4 regions of the Rhizobium rosettiformans genome follow, and region 1 is predicted to be linked to each of the others. Evidence: riboswitches for the same ligand, from Rfam matches in the RefSeq annotation. Region 1 holds a riboswitch; each other region holds the start of a gene.

What was found. Region 1 has a riboswitch for cobalamin ahead of D4A92_RS06935 (ABC transporter ATP-binding protein). Riboswitches for the same ligand answer to the same signal wherever they lie in the genome.
Region 2: linked by a shared signal. The riboswitch ahead of D4A92_RS11980 (aromatic ring-hydroxylating oxygenase subunit alpha) and the one ahead of D4A92_RS06935 (ABC transporter ATP-binding protein) in region 1 are both predicted to bind cobalamin.
Region 3: linked by a shared signal. The riboswitch ahead of cobU (bifunctional adenosylcobinamide kinase/adenosylcobinamide-phosphate guanylyltransferase) and the one ahead of D4A92_RS06935 (ABC transporter ATP-binding protein) in region 1 are both predicted to bind cobalamin.
Region 4: linked by a shared signal. The riboswitch ahead of bluB (5,6-dimethylbenzimidazole synthase) and the one ahead of D4A92_RS06935 (ABC transporter ATP-binding protein) in region 1 are both predicted to bind cobalamin.

Annotation. Positions count from the first base shown of each region.
Region 1 covers NZ_CP032405.1:1,472,039-1,475,368, reverse strand. The annotation lists gene D4A92_RS06940 (ABC transporter substrate-binding protein) at 1-825, opposite strand, end outside; gene D4A92_RS06935 (ABC transporter ATP-binding protein) at 846-1,640, opposite strand; cobalamin riboswitch at 1,843-2,073, opposite strand; gene D4A92_RS06930 (NAD(P)/FAD-dependent oxidoreductase) at 2,197-3,330, opposite strand, start outside.
Region 2 covers NZ_CP032405.1:2,491,847-2,495,176, reverse strand. The annotation lists gene D4A92_RS11985 (hybrid-cluster NAD(P)-dependent oxidoreductase) at 1-132, opposite strand, end outside; gene D4A92_RS11980 (aromatic ring-hydroxylating oxygenase subunit alpha) at 134-1,378, opposite strand; cobalamin riboswitch at 1,478-1,680, opposite strand; gene D4A92_RS11975 (DUF6656 family protein) at 1,984-2,589, shown strand; gene D4A92_RS11970 (GGDEF domain-containing protein) at 2,606-3,330, opposite strand, start outside.
Region 3 covers NZ_CP032405.1:3,365,530-3,368,859, forward strand. The annotation lists gene D4A92_RS16525 (ATP12 family chaperone protein) at 1-245, shown strand, start outside; gene D4A92_RS16530 (hypothetical protein) at 309-1,127, shown strand; cobalamin riboswitch at 1,194-1,567, shown strand; gene cobU (bifunctional adenosylcobinamide kinase/adenosylcobinamide-phosphate guanylyltransferase) at 1,753-2,283, shown strand; gene cobW (cobalamin biosynthesis protein CobW) at 2,287-3,330, shown strand, end outside.
Region 4 covers NZ_CP032405.1:3,784,094-3,787,423, forward strand. The annotation lists gene D4A92_RS18560 (acyl-homoserine-lactone synthase) at 1-315, shown strand, start outside; gene D4A92_RS18565 (DUF2865 domain-containing protein) at 445-1,500, shown strand; gene bluB (5,6-dimethylbenzimidazole synthase) at 1,457-2,194, opposite strand; cobalamin riboswitch at 2,236-2,425, opposite strand; gene D4A92_RS18575 (TolB family protein) at 2,465-3,301, opposite strand; gene D4A92_RS18580 (hypothetical protein) at 3,321-3,330, opposite strand, start outside.

The DNA of each region.
Region 1 (3,330 bases):
AGCGATCTTCTGTTCGGCCGTGACATCGCCGTAGTTGACGATGACGACGACTTCCGGATTGCGCTCGATGACCGGCTCCCAGGACACTTCCGTCCAGCTCTTTTCGACGTCTTCCATGATGTTCACGCCGCCTGCGGCTTCGATCATTGCGGTCGGAATGCCGAAGCGACCCGAGGTGAAGGGCTTCTCGGTGCCGGAATCATAGACAAAGACGCGGACCGGCTTTTCGATGCCGCCGATGCGGGTGGTGATGTCGTCCAGTTGCTTGCGGTAGCCAGCAACCAGGGCCTCGGCGCGGTCCTCGACGCCAAAGATCTTGCCGAGGTTCAGCAGGTCGACGAACATGTCGTCCATCGTCGGCTTGTTCTTCGCCATGATATGGATGCAGGACTCCGTCAGCTCGTAGACCTTGATCTTGAAGGGCTCGAGCGTTTCGGGCGTCACCTCGCCGCCAACCTTCATGCCGTAGTTCCAGCCGGCGAAGTAGAAATCGGCATCGGCGTTCAGCAGCACTTCCTTCGTCGGGTATTTCGGCGAAAGCTCCGGCAACTCCTTCACACCTTCCCGCAGCCCCTCATCCAGCGTCTTCCAACCGGAGATCCCGGTGTAACCGACCATGCGGTCCTGCAGTTTCAGGGCCAGCATCATCTCGGTCAGGTTGACGTCATTGGAGATCGCACGTGCCGGAGGGGCGTCGAACGTGACCTCGCGATCGCAGCTCTTGACCGTGACAGGATAGGCGAAGGCCGAGGAGGCGGCGAAGACCGAGGAGGCGGCGAAGACCGAGGCAAAGAGCGTAGCAGACAATAGAAGACGGGAAGCCATATGGGCGGATCCTTTCAAAATCAGGTCAAGGCAAGGGAAAAGGAAAAACGATGGGATCGAGCGCCCTCCGCCTGTTGACGGGCGGCGAGGACACCGAAGGTTCCGGACAGGGCCTGTTCGGTCAAAACAGCTTCCGGTGGGCCGAACGCATTCATCCGGCCGCCATGCATCAGGGCAATATGCGTTGCAAACTCGGCGGCGAGGTTAATGTCGTGCAGGGTCGTGATGATCGTCAGGTTCAAAGCGCCGAGCAGATCGAGGATCTCGAGCTGGTGGCGGATATCCAGATGGTTGGTCGGCTCGTCGAGTATGAGGATTTCAGGCTTCTGCGCCAGCGCACGTGCCACCAGGACACGCTGCTTCTCACCTCCCGACAAGGTCGAGAACTGCCGGTTCGCCAGCCGCAGCAGATCGAGATGATCGAGCGCGTGCTCTGCTTCGGCTCGGTCTTCTTCGCTCCAGCCCGCAAGGCCTTCGCGCCAGGGAACGCGCCCCATCATCACCACGTCGCGGACGGTGAACGGGAAGTCGCCCGGCATTTCCTGCAGAACGACCGCCACCCGACGGGCAAGCTGGCGGGCACTCATCTGCCAGATATCCTGACCGTCGACCTCGACGCGCCCCTCCAGCGGGCTAACACCGCGATAGAGGCAGCGCAGAAGCGTGGTCTTGCCAGCCCCGTTCGGCCCGACGATTGCCAGCCGGTCGCCGGCATCGAGGGAGAAGGAAACGCCTCGGACCAAAAACTGGGATGACTTCGGCCCCCAACCGATATCGGTGACCCGGATCGGGCAGCCCTTGCTGGTACAGCTCATGGGCGGACCTCATCGAACGACGAAACGCCGAGCGTTACGCCATGGCCAAGGCCGATCGCCCGTCCCTGCGCGTCATGATCTGGAAGGTAATGCATGCCGTTCCTCCGCAGGATTTCTCCGGAGGCAAAATGGCGTGTGGTCGGCGCGCCAGGAGGCGCGGCGCAAAAGCCAGTTCGTATCCATCGGAACACCCCGTCCGCTTCGTTCTCTTCACTTGACGGCAGGTCTCCTGGCTCACGGATATGCGCTCTCCATTTGCCTTCCCACGGTGACCCGCAGTGGCCCGGCGCTTTCACGCCGCGAGAATGGACAGCAATCCGCTTACAGTTGCGGGGGCAGCCACGGTCTTGGTCCCTATTGGGTCGTCCTCACCGTGTTCCCTATTAATCCCCTCGGAGTCATCCGGCGGGGAACCGTCACTGCTTGCATAGGACCTGCAGCCCCTGGCGGTCAAGCCTCGATCTTCTTGGTTATGTAATATCGTAACGTCTATAGATCTCAGATTGGGTTGTCTACTGTGAAACAGCGTCTACCCTCAGCTCGTCAATGAAAGCCGCTATTTGTCAGGGGCGATGAAGTTTTCGTCGATCAGGCGCGCGCCTCTCTGGCGGGTGGTGTAACGCCAGATCCACTGAACGCTCACAAGCAGGCGTTTCTCGAAATTGACCAGCAGATAGACATGGACGATCGCCCAGAGCAGCCAGGCAAAGCGGCCTTTGAGCTGCCAGGTACCGAAGTCGAAAATGGCTGCGTTTCTGCCGATGACCGCCGTATTGCCGCGGTTGTGGAAGCGGAAGTTCGGCACTGCCGCACCCTTTAGGAGGCTGGCTTTGAGCGCTTTGCCGAGGAACGTGCCCTGTTGTTTGGCCACCTGAGCGAGGGCGGGCAATGCTTCGCCATCTTCGTCCAAAGCCAGCGCGGTATCGCCAATGGCATAGACTCCCTCTAAGCCATCCACCGAGAGGTCCCGCGCCACCGGTAGGCGCCCGCCCGGGCCCGGCGAGATGCCAAGCCAGTCAGCGGCCGGTGATGCCTTCACGCCGGCTCCCCAGACGATGCAGCTCGCCGGCAGGAATCTGTCCTTCACCTGCACGCCCTCGGCGGTCACGTCTTCGACGGGCGTGTTCAGCCGGATATCCACGCCGATGTTCCGGAGGTAGTCGGCCGCGTAATCCGAGAGGTTCTCGGGGAAGGTTGCCAGAATACGCGGACCGGCCTCAACGAGTACGACATGATGCTGCTCCGGTCGCAGGCTGCGGAAGTCGCGCTCGATCATGAAGCGACCGAGTTCTGAAATGGCGCCGGCCATCTCGACGCCGGTCGGGCCACCACCGATGACCACGCTGGTCAAGAGGCGGCGCTGCTCTGCCTCGTCCTGGCTTCGCTCGGCCTGTTCGAAGGCGAGGAGGAGGCGGTGACGGATCTGCCGGGCTTCGTGGATCGATTTCAGCCCCGGCGCATGTTTCTGCCAGTCCTCATTACCGAAATAGTTGTATTTTGAACCCGTCGCGAGGACGAGGCGATCGTAGGGAATTGCCGCCCCATCGGCGAGGGAGACCGTCCGGGCGGTCGGATCGATCGACACCACCTCTCCCATCAGCACATGAATGTTATCCGACCGTCCCAATGTGCGGCGAATCGGCTCCGAGATATCCGCAGGCGAAAGCGCCGCGGTTGCGACCTGATAGAG
Region 2 (3,330 bases), 1.0 Mb from region 1:
GTTCGGCTTGAAGGTGAAGGTCATCACGTCGGCAGCTTCCGGCGTGACGGCGACGCATTCCAAGAGATGCTCTCGGTCGGACCAGGGGCGCATCTCATCGACATGGCGATACTGGGTGACGGCGATGTTCATCTCACGCCACCACGGACAGGCGGGCCTTGTCGCCCTGCAGGCGGCCCATCATGAAGTTGGAATACCATTCGACGAACTGCATGACGCCACCTTCGTGATCGACGGAATAGGGACCGGGCTCATAGGCCGGCGAGCGGATACCAAAGGCGTTCTCTTCAACGATCGAGCGGTCCTGGTCGTTGGTCATGTTCCAGACATGGGTCAGCTCTTCCAAGTCGTAATCGACGCCTTCGACCGCATCCTTGTTGACCAGCCAGGTGGTGGTGACGGCGGTTTCCTCCGCCGAGATCGGCAGGACGCGGAAGGAGATCGCGTGGTCGCCGAGAATGTGGTTCCAGGTCGTCGGATAGTGGAAGAGCAGCATGGTGCCGATATGGCTGATCGGCACATCGGCGGAGAGCGGCTTCTTCACGGCGCGCTTGCCGGACATGGTGTAGCTCTCGGCATCCTCTATCAGCGGCATGCGGGCGGTGCGGAACTGGCCCGACGGGTCCATGTTGAACGTGGACGGCAGGCCTGCGGCTTCGCAGCGCGCCCAGTGCTCGGAAATGAACGGATCATCGCCTGCACCCTGGACGCCGGTTGCAGTCGGGGCTTCCGGATAGGTACGGCAGAGCTCCGGATGGTTGCCGGCGCAGTGGTAGCATTCGCGGTTGTTTTCCCAGACGAGCTTCCAGTTGCCCTTTTCGATGATCGTGTTCTTGTGGGCGACCTTGGCTTCCCAGAGGCGATGCGGTCGGAGATAAGGCTCGATGGAAGCGCGGACGGGCGCGAAATCGGCAGGCTCATTGGCGAGGCAGACGAAGATGTAGCCGCCGACGCTTTCGCAATGCAAGGTCTTCAGGCCGAATTCGGCCTTGTCGAAAGTCTCGCCCATCTGGCGGGCGAAGACCAGCGAACCGTCAAGGTCATAGGTCCAGTTGTGATAAGGGCAGACGAGCTTCGCCGCAGCGCCCTTGTCCTTGGTGCAGACGCGGTGGCCGCGGTGGCGACAGGTGTTGTGGAAGGCCCGGATGACCTGATCCTTGCCGCGCACGATGACGACGGGATAGTCGCCGATCTGGGCGGTGAAATAGTTGCCGGCGCGCGGGATCTCGCAGTCATGGCCGATGAACAGCCAGTCGCGATACCAGATCATCTCCATGTCGAGCTTGAAATAGTCCTGGTCGATGTAGAATGGTTGCTCAAGGGAGAAACCCTCGCGGCGGTTCTTCAGCTGGCGCAGCACGTTGGCCTGCAGGTCCATGTCGTCCTCGTGTTTCAAAAATTCGGGGGAGAAGAGAGCACAGCGCCCGCCTTAAGAAGGCGGTGTGCATGGCTATCTCCGGTCGCCCTCCGCAACCTCAAATGTCCGTCTGCCGAGGCTGGTTTCCGGGCTCAGGAGTGGTCCATTTGCGGACCGCGTCGGCGCCTTCCCAGGGTTGCCCCCAGTGGCCTTGTGCCAAAACGCATTCTCCACCACCGTTGCGGGGGCAGCGCCGGATTTTGACCGGCTTCCCGATTTCCCACCCTCCCTAGCAGGGCAGCACCTCGAGCTTGCCTGCATCTAATCACAGGGCGCAGGGCTGCGCTGCATTGCGGAACGACACGGCCCAAATCGTTTGCGACATCGCACAGATGGCGATCTAGGGGAGAGATTTCGGGAATTTCCCATTGTTTTCCGAAGGGTGTGGCGGCGGCATCTTTCCGGCCGCTGAAATCATGGCGCAAACGGGCGATTCAAGGCCATTCTCCGGAATTGCACTGCGGCAAGCCTCGCGAAATCTCGCCGATGTAGAATACCATCAAATCATGATTAACCATGCTGCGTTAAGCTCAAGCAATCAGTCCGGGTACCGTCAGAGCGTCAAGATGCAGAAACTCAGATACTACGCGGCTCCGAAAGCGGAAACGAAGCCGCCGTCGCCATCCAAGGCCGTCCATACCGAATTCCTTCGAACCGGACGGATTTCGCGCAGCCGCGAGGATTGGCTGCCGGACGAACGCCGGTATCTGACCTACGAGGAAGTGGCTGCGCGTACCGGGCGCCGGCTCGAGCGGGCCGCCGAGACGACGCATGAGCGGATCAACGCCTTCCATCGCTCGATCAAGTTTCCCAAGGTCATTTTCCACCGCACGCTAAACAACAGCCCGCATCTGGGCTACTGTCACGTGACGGCGGCGCGCACGAACTTCGCGCAGTATGCCGATGTCAAATGGGCCTTCTACATCGCCAACTTCTTTGCCGAACTCGGTGGCGAAGAGGTGTTCTTCGAGCAGATCAAGCAGAATTACGGACGAATGTATTTCGCCGTGGCGATCAAGCCGGAAGCAGAGGCCAAGTCGATGACCATCGACCGTTCAGTCCGCGACAACGGGCTGCTGTTCCAGACCGTGGATCCGAAAGAGGCGCTGCGAAACGTGCTGATGCTCGGCGCACGAGACGCCGAGCTCAGGAAGATCATCGCAAAACTTTGAAAGTGGACTTCGACGCTCAGGCGCCGAAACCGCCGACCGGCTTCTTCTTGTAGAGCAGCCAATCCTTCGAGACATAATCGCTTGCACCGTAGATCGTCACGGTATCGCCGCCGGCTGCCTTGGATGTGGCGAGCGCCTTTTCGGCGAAGTTGGTGAAGTCGAAGGCGTTCGGGGCCTGTTCGGAATAGCAGATGCCAAAGGACATGCCGAGTTGGCCCATGCGCGCACCCGTCGACGAGCCGACGAAATTGGTGGCCTTGAGCTTGGCGCGGACGAGTTCGACGACGCGGCTGATCTCTTCCTGGTCGGACGTGTAGAGCAGCAGACCAAAGCGGCCTGCATCGAAGCGGCAGGCGAGATCGCCACCGCCGGAGACGGCTTCCAGCACCTTGGCGACCTGCATCAGGAACCGCTCGGCGACCGCCGGGCCCATCTGCTCCTGGATTCGGGCATAGTCGTCGATCTCGCCGATCGCGACGCCGCAGAGCACCGGCATTTCCGGGTTGACGTAGATCTTGGCAACGGCCTTGTTGAAGGCGCGGCGGGAGGCAAGGCGGGTAACCGGATCGACGAACTTCGCGGCTTCGGCCTCTTCGGCCTCGCGCTGGAGGTCGGCGAGCGATGCCGTCTTGTCGACCACCGCGCGCACGACATTGCTGTTCTGGTGGGCGCGCTTTTCGGTCGCGGCCTTCAGCATCTTGATCGACTGGCCGAGCGGCGTGCCTTCGAGATCGGCTTCAG
Region 3 (3,330 bases), 1.9 Mb from region 1:
GCGATACTTTCCAGATCTCCTGCCTCAACGTGGTAACCACGCTGACGGGCTCGGCTGTGCTGACCCTTGCCTTTGCCGAGGGCGCCTTCGATCTGGACGAAGTCTGGTCGCTTGCCCATCTCGACGAGGACTGGACCATCGAGCATTGGGGTTCTGATGCCGAAGCCGAAGCGCGTCGTGAGGCCCGTTACGGCGAGTTCGCATCGGCAGCGTCACTCTTCGCGACCCTTCAGGCGGCAAGTTAACTCTACACTAACCATAAATGGCGAATTCTCGGGCAGGTTCAGAATCACCTGTCCGGGGTCGTCATGTTCGCTTGCAGCCTTCGCATTGCCGTCGCCATGGGCTTCGCCCTGCTGCTCGCATCCTGCTCTGTCTTCTTCGGGCGCAGCATTGACCGTCCATTGGTCTACTACGTCCGCAACGTGACGGTCATGGCCGATGCGCGCATCCCGCTCGACCTCATCGAAAGCGTCGATCGCCGTGTCTCCGCTGCGATTGCAGCAACGCGTCCTCCTGCGGGTGCCGAGCGCGTCGTCCTGCTGGTCAAGATCGATCGCCTGGGATTTGGCGAGGGCGCCCGTCGGCGTCTCGCCCAGGCGAAGTTCACGGTAACAGCGACATCGGTCGAAACCGGGCAACCGGTCGCCCAGGGCGTATTCACCGTCAACAGCCCAACGGACGACCCGCGTTGGGCGCGTCAGGCGCTGGCGGAAGAGGTCGCAGCCCGGATCCGCTTTGCCTTCTCCCTGACCACGCCGCGTGTCCGCAAGCCCCTGCCGCAGCGAACCATTTCCACGCGGCTCGCTTCGGAACCGCCGCCGATAATTGTGCCGAACGCTCGGGCGGCATCGCCACGCGCTGCCTCGGCAGCGCCGCAGGCGGCGCCGCGTAAGCCTTCTGCTCTGACTACCCAGAATACGGCAGTTCCTCCGCCACCGCGTGAAATGGCGGCACCACCCGTGGCCGAGGTGCAGCCGCCGCAGCCCGCAGCCCCCGCACAACCTGCGCGTCGCGCCGCCGACATCGGCAAGGGTACGCCGGTCGAACAGGGAGCCGTGGGTACCATTCGCCTGCGGCCGGATTGCGACCCAGCCGTCACGCCGGACTGCTCCGCAAGCCCTTGATCGACCCTCGTGCGCAATGACGCAGCTCTCCGCCGCAGCTGTGATTGACTCGGCTTCGACCTCGGCCTAATCCTCGTGCTGGATGGTTTCCGAACGGCAGAGATGTTGTCCGGAGAGCAAAAGGGAATGCGAAGGCGTGGACCCCAACCGGGCACGCCGAACGCAGCCGACCCCGCGACTGTATTGCAGCGAGGGTTCTCCATCCGCTCTGCCGTTTCAAGTGGCAACAGGTCGCAGGGTGCGGCCGGCCGCTGAAAAACGGCAGGACGGAAAAGCCACTGGGGTGGCAACACGATCAGCCGGGGCAGGACGCCTCTTATTCTACGAATCGTCCGCTCTTTCGTGTTGCTAGCTAACCCTGGGAAGGCGAGGAGAACCCGACGGTCCTTTAAAGACCACGACCTGCGAGCCAGGAGACCTGCCATCCACGGGCATGGTGCCCACACTGGGGAGGTCTCCCCGTTGCCAGCACGGAGGTTGTCGTGGCGACACATTGTTTCGACGGGTCCTTGCGGTCCCGTGGATGTCCGTCCGTATCTGCGGGCAGGGCATCTCCTGATATTTCGTGCATGTTTGATGCATGCGCAGCAGGGCATCTGCGCGCGGTTGGGGGCCATGGCACTCCATGACCGCATCCCAATCCCGATCCATCCTGGTTCTCGGTGGCGCACGCTCGGGCAAGTCACGCTTTGCCGAGGGATTAGCGCGCGATACGCGCTTCGACAGGTTTTACCTCGCCACTGGCCGTGCCTGGGACGACGAGATGCGCGCCCGCATCGAGAGCCACAAGGCCGACCGAGCCAATGACGGCTGGACGACGCATGAGGAGCCGCTGGATCTCGTCGGGGTACTGAAGACGCTCGACAAGCCCGAGCGGGTGATCCTCGTCGACTGCCTGACGCTCTGGGTCACCAATCTGATGATGGAGGAAGGCCGTGACGTCGACGCAGACAGCGCGGCACTCGCCGCCAGTCTTGGGGAACTCAAGGCCACCATCATCTTCGTCTCCAATGAAGTCGGCCTCGGCATCGTGCCCGAAAACAAGATGGCCCGCGCCTTCCGCGACCATGCCGGCCGTCTCCACCAAGCCATCGCCGCAGAGGCGGCTGAAGTCTATTTTATCGCGGCGGGCTTGCCGTTGAAAATGAAGGGTTGAACCATGTTGCAGCAAAAGATCCCCGCCACCGTCATCACCGGCTTCCTCGGGGCCGGCAAGACCACCATCATCCGCAACATGCTGATGAATGCCGGCGGCAAGAAGATCGCGCTGATCATCAATGAATTCGGCGATCTCGGCGTCGATGGCGATGTGCTGAAGGGTTGCGGCGCTGACAATTGCACCGAAGACGACATCATCGAACTCACCAATGGCTGCATCTGCTGCACGGTTGCCGACGACTTCGTGCCGACCATGCAGAAGCTGCTCGACCGCGACGTGAAGCCCGACCATATCGTCATCGAGACCTCAGGTCTCGCTTTGCCGCAGCCGCTGGTCGCCGCCTTCAACTGGCCGGATATCCGCACCCGCGTCACTGTCGATGGTGTTGTTACCGTCGTCGACAGCGCGGCTGTTGCCGCCGGTCGTTTCGCCGATGACCACGATGCGGTTGCTGCCCAGCGCGCCGAGGACGACAATCTCGACCACGAAAGCCCGATCGAGGAACTGTTCGAGGACCAGCTGACCTGCGCCGACCTGATCGTCCTCAACAAGACAGATCTGCTGGATGCCGCCGGCATCGCCGCCGTACGCGCCGAGGTGACTGGCCGCACCAGCCGCAAGCCCTCGATGATCGAGGCGAAGAACGGCGAAGTGCCCTCGCTCGTGCTGCTCGGCATTGGCGCCAGCACCGAAGACGACATCGAGAACCGGAAGTCGCATCACGAGCTGGAGCACGAGGCGCTGCATGCCTCGGGCGAAGACCACGATCATCATCACGATCACGACGAATTTGAAAGCTTCGTCCTGAAGCTTGGTGCGATCAAAGACGCGTCCGATTTCATCGATCGCCTGAAGCCTGTGATCGAGAAACACGACATCCTGCGCCTCAAAGGTTTCATCGACGTGCCGGGCAAGCCGATGCGCCTCGTCATCCAGGCCGTCGGCACCCGCATCGAAACCTATTTCGACCGCCCCTGGACATCGGCTGAAAAGCGCGAAACGCGCATCGTCGTCATCGGCCTGCATGAATGGGACTTCGGTTCT
Region 4 (3,330 bases), 2.1 Mb from region 1:
ATTTCCCAGGACCGGGCGAGCAACCAGGTGACGATCGCGGCGGCCGAACTGATGTGCGGGGTAGGCGAGCTGGGCCTTGCATCCGGTCTCAGTCACATCGTTACCGTCACCGACGTCTTCCTGGAGCGCATGTTCAAGCGCATGGGCTGCCCGGGCATCCGGATCGGCGAACCTCAGCGGATCGGCGTGGTCCAGGCAGTCGCGGTCTCCTGGGAGGTGTCGCAGGATCTGCTTGAGCGGATGAAGGCGGTGGCCGCCATCGACGGCAGCGTGCTCGAAGCGCCGATGACCCTGACGGCAGCGCAGGCCGCCTGACGCGAGACATGGCGGATGGCCGCTCGTGCTTCCGCCACGTCATCCGTCATTTTCATTTGGCCGTCACTCGGCTATCTTCAGATCACAAGGGTCGTCATATGCCTTGCAAACGACAACTGGGATCCGGATGTGCCGAGCAGGATAGTCAGTTCCATTGCCTTGCTGATCGCCCTCGGCAGCGCGCTGCCGAACGGGGCTGAAGCCTCGGCGCTCTGCGAGCGACTGCGCGACAGGCTGGTTCTGGTCGAACAGGGCGGACAGTCGCCTGAAATCAACAGCTATGCCAGTGCCATAGCCCAGCAGAACCTCGAACTGCGCAAGGCGCGCCAGGATCAGCGGCGGCTGCGCTGCCTGACCTCTTCCATAGTCCAGATCCGCCCGGATGGCGGCAATGACTGCAGCGATCTGGCATCAGCAATCTCCCGGATGGAGGCCAATCGCGACATCCTGGCGGCAAGACTTGCCGATCTCCGCGAGAACCGCGCAGAAGATGCGCGAGCAGCCCTGGTCACAGCACTTGAAGCGAATGGCTGCGGACCGGATCAAGCGGCTTACCCGGAGGACGCCGAACGCATCCCTTACCTCGACACGCTGACGGAACCCTATCGCCCGGACCGGGCAGCCGAAGCCGCCTATTCCGCACCGCCCCCGCAGATCAGCATGATGCCCAGCGGCAATGTGCGCACGCTGTGTGTGCGTACCTGCGATGGCGGTTTCTTCCCGATCTCGTCACAGACCTCGGCGATGAACTTCGCCCGCGATGCGGCGCAATGCCAGCAGATGTGTCCTGGCACGGAGACGGAGCTGTTTTTCCACGCGCCGGAGCGCAGCGAGACCGTGGACATGATCTCGGCAGTCAGCGGTCGCCCCTATCGCGATCTGCCCAACGCCTTCCTCTACCGCAACCGGCGCAGCGATGCGGAACCCGCCTGCGCCTGCAACCTTCAGCAATACTACCAGCGCATGACGCCACGTCCGGCCGTGCCGGACTACCAGTCCTCCGTCATCGAAGTTGCACCGAGAAAAAGAGAGGCTGCGTCGGCGACTGTACCTGCTACGGAGCGCGTACTGGATGAGGCCAGCCTCAACGTCCGCCGCGTTGGCCCTGCCTTCCTCCCTTCCGACAAGGGAACGATCGATCTCAGGAACCCGGCGACATCAGGTCCACAGCCGCTGCAGGAGTGATCGGCCGTTCCGCGATCTGCCCCCAGCTCTCCTCGAAGATCAAATCGTCGAGCGGCATTCGCTTGCGCCATCCCTTTACCTCAAGCTCCGGCGTCGCATAGAGTTCGTCGACATAGCCGAGGCAGAGGTAGCCAATGATCTGGATCCGCTCCGGAATGCCAAGGAGCGCCTTCACCTCCGATTCGTGGAAAATACTGACCCAGCCGAGCCCGACCCCTTCCGCACGGGCGGCAAGCCAGAGATTCTGGATGGCGCAGACAGTCGAGAAAGCGTCCATTCTGGGATCATGGGTCCGTCCAAGCACAACGGGCCCCGCACGATCCGGATCGCAAGTGACGCAGATGTTGAGCGGCGCCTTGCGGATGCCTTCCAGCTTCAGCGATCGATAGGCGTCGCGCTGCTCGACCGGAAACATCGCCTCCGCCTCTTCGTTCGCCCGTCGGAACGCCTGCCAGATCGCCTCGCGCTTTCGAGCAGAGCGGATCAGCAGGAAACTCCATGGCTGCATGAAGCCCACGGAGGGAGCGGCATGCGCCGCCTCAAGCAGTCGTCGTACCAGGTCGTCCGGCAGCGGATCGGAAAGGAACTGGTCGCGGACATCGCGTCGCGTGTGAATGGCCCGGTAGACGGCCTGTTTATCCTGATCGGCGAAAGGCGCCGTCCGGACGAGGAACTCGTTCGGTCTGTCGTGCATCGTAATCCCCACAATGCGCAACCACCCGCCGTCCACGCGGGAAAGGTCTATCTCGCCAGGCCGGTCTTCTGACTGGGCATCATCCAGGATGCGCGCCTTCCCGGATCGCTCCAGTGGCCGGGTTTCCCCTTGCGCATCAAGTCCGCCTCACAGCGTTGGGCACGTGCCGGATTTTCGCCGGCTTCCCGATTCTCTCACCTAACGGCAAGCACCTGACTTAGGATCAATACCGCAAGAACCAGCAGCGGGACAGACCCGAATGCGACAGGCTCAGGCCTCGACCGGGAAGTAGCGGACAAAGGCGAAAGCCGATCCGTCCGGCGCCCAGTTCGGCACATTGATCGAGCCCTGACCGCCGAAGAACTCGATGAGTGTTTCGACATTGCCGCCATCGGCATCCATCAACCGAAGCCGTACCTGCTTGTCGCGCGGATGGCCTTCGACATCGGCATCGTAGGAGAGGAAGAGCACCTTCTTCCCATCCGGAGAGGGATGCGGGAACCAGTCACCATAACCGTCTGAGGTCAGCTGCTGCAGGTCGCTGCCATCGATGCGCATGCGCCAGATCTGCATGGTGCCGGTCCGGCTGGAGTTGAAATAGATCCACTGACCATCAGGCGTATAATCGGGACCATCATTGTGCCCTTCGCCGTTCGTCAGCCGCCGCTCGGCCCCGCCCTTGGTCGAGATGGTATAGATATCGAAGGCGCCGTTGCGCTCGCCGCAATAGGCAAGCTCCTTACCGTCCGGCGACCAGCCGTGCCAGTAGGATGGCATTTTGTCGGTGACCTGGCGCGGCTCGTCGTCACCATCACCCAGCAGATAGATGCAGGACTTGCCGAAGAGCGTATGGTCGGAGAAAGCGATCGAGGCGCCATCCGGCGAGATCCCGTGATCATTGTTGAGACGCACGGCAAAACCCGTGTCGATCAGTTCCGGTTCGGGATCGTCTTCATCGAGCGGCAACGCATAAAGAAGACCATCGCCGTTGATGACCAGAAACTCGCCATCGCGCGACCAGTTGGGCGCCTCGACGAGGTCATCCGTCTGCCAGACGACCTCGCATTCTCGGGTCGTCATATCGTAGATCTCGACCGAACTGCGCATCATGGTCTCCTTGGAAGAATCAATCAGCA